DNA from 2 places in the Mesorhizobium sp. B2-1-8 genome. Region 2 is predicted to be linked to the other one. Evidence: riboswitches for the same ligand, from Rfam matches in the RefSeq annotation. Region 2 holds a riboswitch; the other holds the start of a gene.
The links. Region 2 has a riboswitch for thiamine pyrophosphate ahead of FJ970_RS14470 (YkoF family thiamine/hydroxymethylpyrimidine-binding protein). Riboswitches for the same ligand answer to the same signal wherever they lie in the genome.

Region 1 (4,191 bases), 1.6 Mb from region 2:
GATAGCTGGCGCGATAGGGATCGTCGGCCGGCCCTAGTCCGGCCTCGACATAGGCGCGCACATTGGCGAAGCCGTCCATGTCGGGCATTTGCGGCAGATAGCGTACTGTCGCAGAAGGCTGGCGGAACACCTCGCCATCCTGCGGTTCGATCAGGCCGGCGGCGATCTTGAGCAACGTCGACTTGCCGGACCCGTTGCGGCCGACCAGCGCGATCTTGTCGCCGGCCGAAGCGGTCAAGGCGGCGCCGTCGAGCAGCGGCGTGCCGCCGAAGGTCAGTCTTATCCCGTCGAGATTGAGAAGAGGCGGGGCCATGTCAGCTTTCGGGCAATGGATAGGGATGGGCGAGCAGCAGTGCGCGGCCATGGCTGAGCGCGATGTCGAGGCGGCCCTTGACCTCGTTGGAAATGGTCAGCGACGAACCGAAAGCCACCTCGACCTTGTCGAGCGGCCATTTGGCGCCGGTTACGGTCAGGCCGGAGAGTTCGGAAAAGCCGAGTATCGAAAACAGCGTGCCGTCGGCATAATCGAAGCCGGCCCTGCCGAGCAGCAAGGGGACAGCTTCCTGGGCGCCGCTGGTCAGAAGCACAGCTGTTCCGGCCTCGGCCAGCCGCAGGCCAAGCGCCAGATGCAGGAAGGCGTGATCGGCGCGCTTGCCGCCGAAGGCGCCCGCCAGCACAAGACGAGTCGCCCCGCGCTCGAGCGCTGCCGCGATCGCCAGTTCGCCGTCGGTCTTGTCCTTTTCCGCCGGGAAGGTTTGCCGGGGCACGGCGGCGAGACCTTCCGGCAGATCGGCCGGCACGGAATCGAAATCGCCGACCCACAGTTCCGGGACAAGGCCCAGCATCCGCGCATGGCCGATGCCGGCGTCGGCGGCGATGACGCGCGAGCCTTTGACCTGGCGGTCGAGCCGGGGCGTGCGGATGAGATCGCCGCCAAGCAGGATGGTGAATGTGCTCATATCCTGTCGCCCTTACCAGCCCGGCACGGGAAACGGAAGGCGGCAAACTCCCACTTGCGTGTCCCATCGGCCGGGCCTATGTGTCGAAACGCTCTAACGGGGTGCCGGACGCGACTTTCGCGGGCCGGCTGAGAGGTAGTCTCGCCAACCCGCTGAACCTGATCCGGTTTGTACCGGCGGAGGGATTAGACGTTTCGGACAATCCGACGCCTCAATTCCTTTCAACGCAAACGAAGGAGGCGCCGATGCGCACGCTTTTAAATTCTCTCGTCGCAGCCGTGGTAGTGACCCTGTCCGGGCCGGCTTTGGCCAAGGACAAGCTTACCGTTTATACCTATGAGAGCTTCACCGCCGACTGGGGTCCAGGCCCGGTGGTAAAGAAGGAATTCGAGGCCGAATGTGGCTGCGATGTCGAATTCGTCTCGGTCGCCGACGGCGTGGCGCTGCTCAACCGTGTCAAGCTCGAAGGCGCAGCGACCAAGGCCGACATCGTGCTTGGCCTCGACACCAATCTCACCGCCGATGCCAAGGCGTCGGGCCTGTTCGCGCCTCATGGCACGGTGAGCGATGTCAATGTGCCGGGCGGCTGGAGCGACGATACTTTCGTCCCCTTCGACTACGGCTATTTCGCCGTCGTCTATGATACCGAGAAGCTCAAGACGCCGCCGAAAAGCCTGAAGGACCTGGTCGAGGGCAGTGCCAATGACAAGATCGTCATCGAGGACCCGCGCACTTCGACGCCGGGCCTCGGCCTGCTGTTGTGGGTGAAGTCGGTCTATGGCGACAAGGCACCGGAAGCCTGGGCCAAGCTCAAGGCCAAGGTGCTGACCGTGACGCCGGGCTGGAGCGAGGCCTACGGCCTGTTTACCAAGGGCGAGGCGCCGATGGTGCTGTCCTACACCACCTCGCCGGCCTACCACATGGTCGCCGAAAACACCGAGCGCTACCAGGCGGCATCCTTCGAAGAGGGCGAGTACCTGCAGATCGAGGTTGCCGGCATCACCACCACGGGGGCCAAGAACCCGTTGGCGGCCAAGTTCATGGCTTTCATGACCGGGCCGAAATTCCAGGACGCCATCCCGGAGACCAATTGGATGTTCCCGGCCGGCAAGACCGACAAGCCGCTCAACCCCGCCTTCGACAAACTGGTCAAGCCGACCAAGACCTTGCTGTTCAGCCCCGAGGAGGTCGCCGCCAACCGCAAGGCCTGGGTGGACGAATGGCTGGCGGTGATGAGCAAGTAGGTTTTGTGGGCTAATCTCGTGAGATGACCGCTCTACGGCGCCCCCCTCTGTCCTGCCGGACATCTCCCCCACGAGGGGGGCGCCAAGGAACACAATGTTTCCCAAGTCGATCGTTGGTTCTCAGTGCAACGCGCATCTGATCCCCGCATCACCGCCGGCATCACCGCGCTCGCGGCAACCACACTGCTGGTCGGCGGCGCTTTTGCCGGCCTTATCATCGAAGGCGCCCACGATTTTTCCGGCGCCTGGGCCGCCTTCGATCCTTACCTCTTCCGTGTCGTGCGCTTCACGCTCTGGCAGGCGGCCCTGTCGACGCTGCTCTCGGTCGGGCCCGCCCTGTTCGTGGCGCGGGCGCTGTCGCGGCATCCACGTTTCCCCGGCCGCGCCTTCATCCTGCGGCTCTTCGCCGTGCCGCTGGCTCTGCCGGCGGTCGTCGCGGCGCTCGGCATCCTGGCGCTCTACGGCCGCGCCGGCTATTTCGCCGGTCTGTTCAACTGGGTTGGCGGCCGGGACTGGCCGGGCATCTATGGCCTGTCCGGCATTCTCGTTGCCCATGTCTTCTTCAACCTGCCGCTGGCCACCCGCCTGCTCCTCGAGGCGCTGCAGACCATTCCCTCAGACCAGTGGCGGCTGGCGAGCCAGCTCGGGATGGGAGCGCGGCCGGCATTTCGGCTGATCGAATGGCCGACGCTGCGCGCCGCCTTGCCCGGCGTCGCCGGACTTGTCTTCATGCTCTGCATCACATCCTTCACCATCGTGCTGACGCTTGGCGGCGGGCCGGCCGCGACGACGCTGGAGGTCGGCATCTATCAGGCATTGCGCTTCGATTTCGATCCCGCGCGGGCTGTCGCGCTGACATTGCTGCAGATCGGCTTGACCTTCATCGTGGTGCTGGCGCTGACCCGGCTCGGCGCCAATGTCGTCGGCGACACCAACCTGCCGGTCGCGCCGCGCCGCTATCTCTCGGTCAACAGGACCGAGGCCTCGCTGAACGCTATCCTCATCGTGTTGGCTTCGCTCTTCGTTGCCGGGCCGATGGCGGCGACCGTGGCGGCCGGATTGGGCGCCGATCTCGGCCGGCTGGCCGGCGAGGCCACTGTCCGGCAGGCGACACTGACCAGTGCCGTGCTCGCTTTCCTGTCGGCGCTGCTTTCGGTGATGCTTTCGCTGGCCCTGACCATGGCGCGCCGGGCGCTGGCGCTGAACCGCCGCTCCGGCCCAAGGACACTGCTCGAACATGCCACCGATACCGGCGCCGGCTTTGTGCTGGTCGTGCCGCCGATCGTCATCGGCGCCGGCTGGTTCCTGTTGCTGCGCCATGTCGGCGATGTCTTTGCCATCGCCCCGCTCATGGTCGTCACCGTCAACGCCGTCATGGCGATGCCTTTCGCGTTGCGCGCCATCCGTCCCGCCTATGACGCGGCAAGCGAGCGTCACGAACGGCTCTGCGCGCAGCTCGGCATTTCCGGCTGGGCAAGACTGCGGCTGGTCGACTGGCCGTCGCTGCGGCGGCCGCTCGCCACCGCCTTTGCGTTCGCCATGGCGCTGTCGCTTGGCGATCTCGGCGTCATCGCCCTGTTCGGCAGTGATTCCGTGCAGACCTTGCCCTACCTTCTCCTGGCTCGCATGGGCAGCTACCGCACGCAGGACGCCGCCGGCCTGGCACTGCTACTCGGCCTTGTCTGCCTGGCACTGGTGCTGGCAGCGGACCGGCTGGGAAAGGGGATGGCCCGCGATGTTTGACAGGGCTGCTGACGGCAAGGGGGTTACGGTGCGGCTGGACAAGGTCTCGTTCAGTTATGGCGAGGCATTGTTCGCCTTCGATGTCGAGTTCACGGCTGCGCAAATCACCGCCATCATGGGGCCGAGCGGTTCGGGAAAGTCGACGCTGCTCAGTCTGGTGGCCGGGTTCGAGACGCCGAGATCCGGGCGCCTGCTGATCGGCGGGGCCGATGTCGGCGGCGAGCCGCCGGCCGTGCGGCCGGTGT
Region 2 (4,191 bases):
GGCGCCGGCGAAGCCTGGGGCGCGCCGATGTACAATCTTGTCGGCGTGGTGGTGCTCGCCTTCCTCGGCCACCGGCTCAGTGCCCTTGAGATGCGAAGGCTGGCGGTCTGCGCGTTCATCTGCATCGTCACCATGTCGGGCGCCTATGCGGCCATCCGCTGGACGAACTGCAATGTGCGCGGACGCATGGACGCCGTCTGCTGGCCGGCGCAGCCGATCTCGGACGAGGCAGAGGCAATCTGGCACGCGGCGGCGCCTGGCCGGCTCGACATCGTCGGTGGCGACACCAATCTCGCCATGCTGGCGGGCCTCAGTGCCTATGACAAGCCGTCGATCTTCACCGACCTCGATATGCGGTTCGCACCCTGGATCTCGAGGCAGCGGTTGCGCGACCATGGCATGCTGATGGTTTGGCGGGGTCCCGGCGTGCCGTCATGGCTGCGGGCATGGTTGGGCAACATCCCGGTCAAGACCGTTCTTTTCAACTGGTCGCGCGCGGCGCCGCCGGTGGCGATCAGTTTTGCCGCCATTCCGCCTGGTACGCGATATCTGCCGGTTGCCGCCAGCAGCCGGACCAGGCATCCGCGCATCTGAGCGGCGTCATGCAACCCATTCCCTTTGAGGCGTCTTTCACGGGTGCAACCGAATGGCCGCTCTGGACGAAGCAGGCGACAATGCCCATTTACGGGAATATCCGAATTTGTTGTCGCGCAATTCCCGATTGAAAGCCGCTACAGTTTCCCCGGGATTGCCTTTTGAGGAGACCTTACATGGCGACTTCGAGCGAACGTGCAGTGCTTGCCGGTGGCTGCTTCTGGGGTATGCAGGATCTGATCCGGCGCTTCCCGGGCGTCCTCGCCACGCGTGTCGGCTACAGCGGCGGCGACGTGCCTAATGCCACCTATCGCAATCATGGCACGCATGCCGAAGCCATCGAGATCACGTTCGATCCGGCGAAAATCAGCTTCCGCCAGCTTCTGGAATTCTTCTTCCAGATCCACGATCCGACGACGCGCAACCGCCAGGGCAACGATGTCGGCATGAGCTATCGCTCGGCCATCTACTACACCAGCGAGGAGCAGAAGCGCGTGGCGGAGGACACCATCGCCGATGTCGATGCCTCCGGCCTGTGGCCCGGCAAGGTCGTCACCGAACTCGCGCCGGCCGGAGCGTTCTGGGAGGCCGAGCCGGAGCACCAGGATTATCTGGAGAGATATCCCAATGGCTACACCTGCCATTTCGTCAGGCCAGGCTGGAAGCTGCCGGTCCGCGAAAAGGCAGTTTCATGAGTTTTTTGGCAGTTGGCAGGTATAAGCGCCCACCGATTGCCGCAAGACCATATCAATCGCGGCTGTCAACGTCGTCCGGTGGTTGACAGTTCGAATCGGCGCGAGCCGCCGGCCGGTCGTGACGGATACTAAAACCAATGCGCATGGAAAGCGCGGAACTTGCGTCCGCGCTTTCCATGCCGCGAAACTACTTACCGCAGGTCTTGTCGTTCACGGTCGGCGCAGTCGCGTTGCCATTGGCATCCGTCTGCGCGCCCTGCGGATTGGTCGGGCAATTCTGATCCGCGTTGGAATTCATGTCTCCCGGCATGATGGTTATGCTGTTGGTTGCGCCCGGATCGATTGTATTGGGCGAAGCCGGGGTACTTGGGTCTACGGTGACCGACTTGCCGCTGCCGCCCGACCCATCCGCGCCGGCCGCGCTATTGCTTTGCGCCATGGCGGATGTTGCAAGGGCAATGGTGAAGGCCGAAGCCGCGAGGATTTTCGTGAGCATGGCTTGTCTCCATTCTGTGAATTCGTCGCCGGAGCGGTTCACAGGCTTCACGGAAGCAACTGACCGCTCTATCTTTTTGTTTTGACGCATTCCGGCAGGAAAACCGCTTCGCACTTTTCCTGCGATTGCGTCTGGCGACTGGTGGGACAACCTCTCGGCATCGCGAAGGTTCCAGACAGATTTCCGAGCCGGCGGGCACCCGATTGCCGCCACGCTGGCGCAATGCTTTTGTCGCAGCTTGCTGAAAAAATAGCTTTCCCAACCGATCGAATGGTGCTTTAACGCCGCCATCCACAGGGGTGCTCCGTACGGTCGGGGCTGAGACGGGGGCGGCAAGCCCACAGACCCTAGAAGCTGATCTGGGTAATACCAGCGGAGCGAGGCGGGCGATGTTTTCAGGCGCACAGGTTTCCCTATATCCCATGGCCGACGATTTTGTCGGCGTCATCCTGGGCGCGCTCGGCGCGCTCGATCCGTATCGCGACAGGCTCAGGATCGAGACCGACGATATCTCGACCCTGCTGGTCGGCCCCCCAGAGGTGTTGTTCCCGGCGCTGCGCGACCTCTTCGTGGCTGCGTCCGGCAGCGGCAAGCATTGCGTGCTGTCGGCCACCATTTCGCGTGGCTGCCCAGGTGAGCCGGACGATCCGATCTGCCGCTCCGACACGTTCGGCGGACCTGCCGGGCCACTCGGCCCGCGCAAGCAAGCCGCCATTGCCGCCGTGCGCGGTGCGCCCGCCACCGGCCAGCCAGCGGCGGCGCAGTTCTCGCTCTATGTGATGGGCACGGACGACCACATGGACGAGATTTATGGCTGCATCGATTTCCTGAAGCAGTCCGGCGTCTACGATCGCTCCAAGAATTTCTGCACCAAGTTGCGCGGCGATGCCGGAGCGATCTTCTCGGCGCTCGACGAAGCCTTCTGCCGCTTCGGGCCAGGCGCAGGTCACGTAACCCTCGACGTCACGGTTTCGGCCAACAGTCCCACTGCCGTCTGAACCGCTCGCGCCGACGCGCGAGCGCCGTCAAGGTCATCCTCTCGTGGTTTCATCGTCATTCAACCCGCGTCACCTCGCGGGCTTCTTCGCCCAGGCAGCGCCGGCCGTGATATCGATCGGTCTGGTGTTCGTGGCGTGGGAACTCTACGCAAACCATTCCGGCATCAAGCCGACGGTTCTGCCGCCGCCCTCGCGCGTCTTCGAACAGGCGGTGCTCAATCGTGACGCGCTGCTCGACAACGCCGTTCCCACCATCCGCGCCACGCTGATCGGTTTTGCCTGTTCGCTCAGTACCGCCTTCGCGCTATCGATGCTGGTCGACTTCTTCCAGCCTTTGCGGCGCGCGCTGTTTCCCGTGTTCATCGTCAGCCAGACCTTGCCGCTGGTCGCCATCGCGCCATTGGTGGTGCTGTGGTTCGGTTTCGGGCTGATGCCCAAGATCATGCTGGTGGCGCTGGTCACCTTCTTCCCGATGCTGGTGGCCCTGGTGCAGGGCTACGAGGCTACCGAGGTCGAGATCGGGCAGATGCTGCGCGCCATGGGAGCAGGGCGCTGGCGGGTCTTCATGCTGGCACGGTTGCCTTCGGCGCTGCCTTATTTCTTCGCTGGCCTCAGGATTTCCATCACCTACGCCGTCGTCGGCGCCATCTTCGCCGAATATGCGGGCGCGGCCAAGGGGCTGGGCATCTACATGCTCAACGCCAAGAACAATTTCCGTCCCGACCTGGTGCTCGCCGCCGTTGGCGTCAGCGCAGCGCTCACCCTCGTCCTGTTCGGGCTGACGGTGCTGCTGCAGCGTCTTGCCATGCCCTGGGAACGAGCCGCTGGAAAAGGCCCGCAAGCATGAGCCGGCTCGAATTGCGGCACATGCGCAAGGCCTTTGGCGGGCTCGAAGTGCTCGCCGACATTTCGCTGCGCGTGGATGCCGGCGAATTCGTCTCCATCCTTGGGCCCTCGGGTGCCGGCAAGTCGACGCTGTTCCAGCTTCTGACCGGCGCCGAGCATGGCGAGGGTGGGATGTTCTTCGACGGCGCGCCGCTCGACGATCATGGCAGGCATTTCGCCTTCATGCCGCAGCGCGACGCGCTGATGCCGTGGCGGCGCATCCTCGACAACACGACGCTTGGGCTCGAGGTGCAAGGCGTCAGCCGCAAGGCGGCGCAGACGCGGGTCGCGCCGCTGTTTGCCGAGTTCGGGCTTGCCGGCTTCGAGCGGCATTTCCCGGCGCAGCTTTCGGGCGGCATGCGCCAGCGCGCGGCGCTGCTGCGTACCGTGGTGCAGGAACGCGACATGTTGCTGCTCGACGAGCCGTTCGGCGCGCTCGATGCACTGACCCGCGCGGCCATGCAGCGCTGGCTCGAACAGATGTGGCGGCATCATCGCTGGACGGCGTTGCTGATCACCCATG

Region 1: another riboswitch for thiamine pyrophosphate. It lies ahead of thiB (thiamine ABC transporter substrate binding subunit); the one in region 2 lies ahead of FJ970_RS14470 (YkoF family thiamine/hydroxymethylpyrimidine-binding protein).

The regions. Positions count from the first base shown of each region.
Region 1 is NZ_CP083952.1:1,348,749-1,352,939, forward strand. Features, by position in the region: gene FJ970_RS06565 (ABC-F family ATP-binding cassette domain-containing protein) at 1-313, opposite strand, end outside; gene FJ970_RS06570 (thiamine diphosphokinase) at 315-959, opposite strand; TPP riboswitch at 1,047-1,161, shown strand; gene thiB (thiamine ABC transporter substrate binding subunit) at 1,205-2,203, shown strand; gene thiP (thiamine/thiamine pyrophosphate ABC transporter permease) at 2,327-3,946, shown strand; gene thiQ (thiamine ABC transporter ATP-binding protein) at 3,939-4,191, shown strand, end outside.
Region 2 is NZ_CP083952.1:2,938,466-2,942,656, forward strand. Features, by position in the region: gene FJ970_RS14455 (glycosyltransferase family 39 protein) at 1-594, shown strand, start outside; gene msrA (peptide-methionine (S)-S-oxide reductase MsrA) at 771-1,289, shown strand; gene FJ970_RS33795 (hypothetical protein) at 1,477-2,076, opposite strand; TPP riboswitch at 2,071-2,184, shown strand; gene FJ970_RS14470 (YkoF family thiamine/hydroxymethylpyrimidine-binding protein) at 2,175-2,783, shown strand; gene FJ970_RS14475 (ABC transporter permease) at 2,827-3,630, shown strand; gene FJ970_RS14480 (ABC transporter ATP-binding protein) at 3,627-4,191, shown strand, end outside.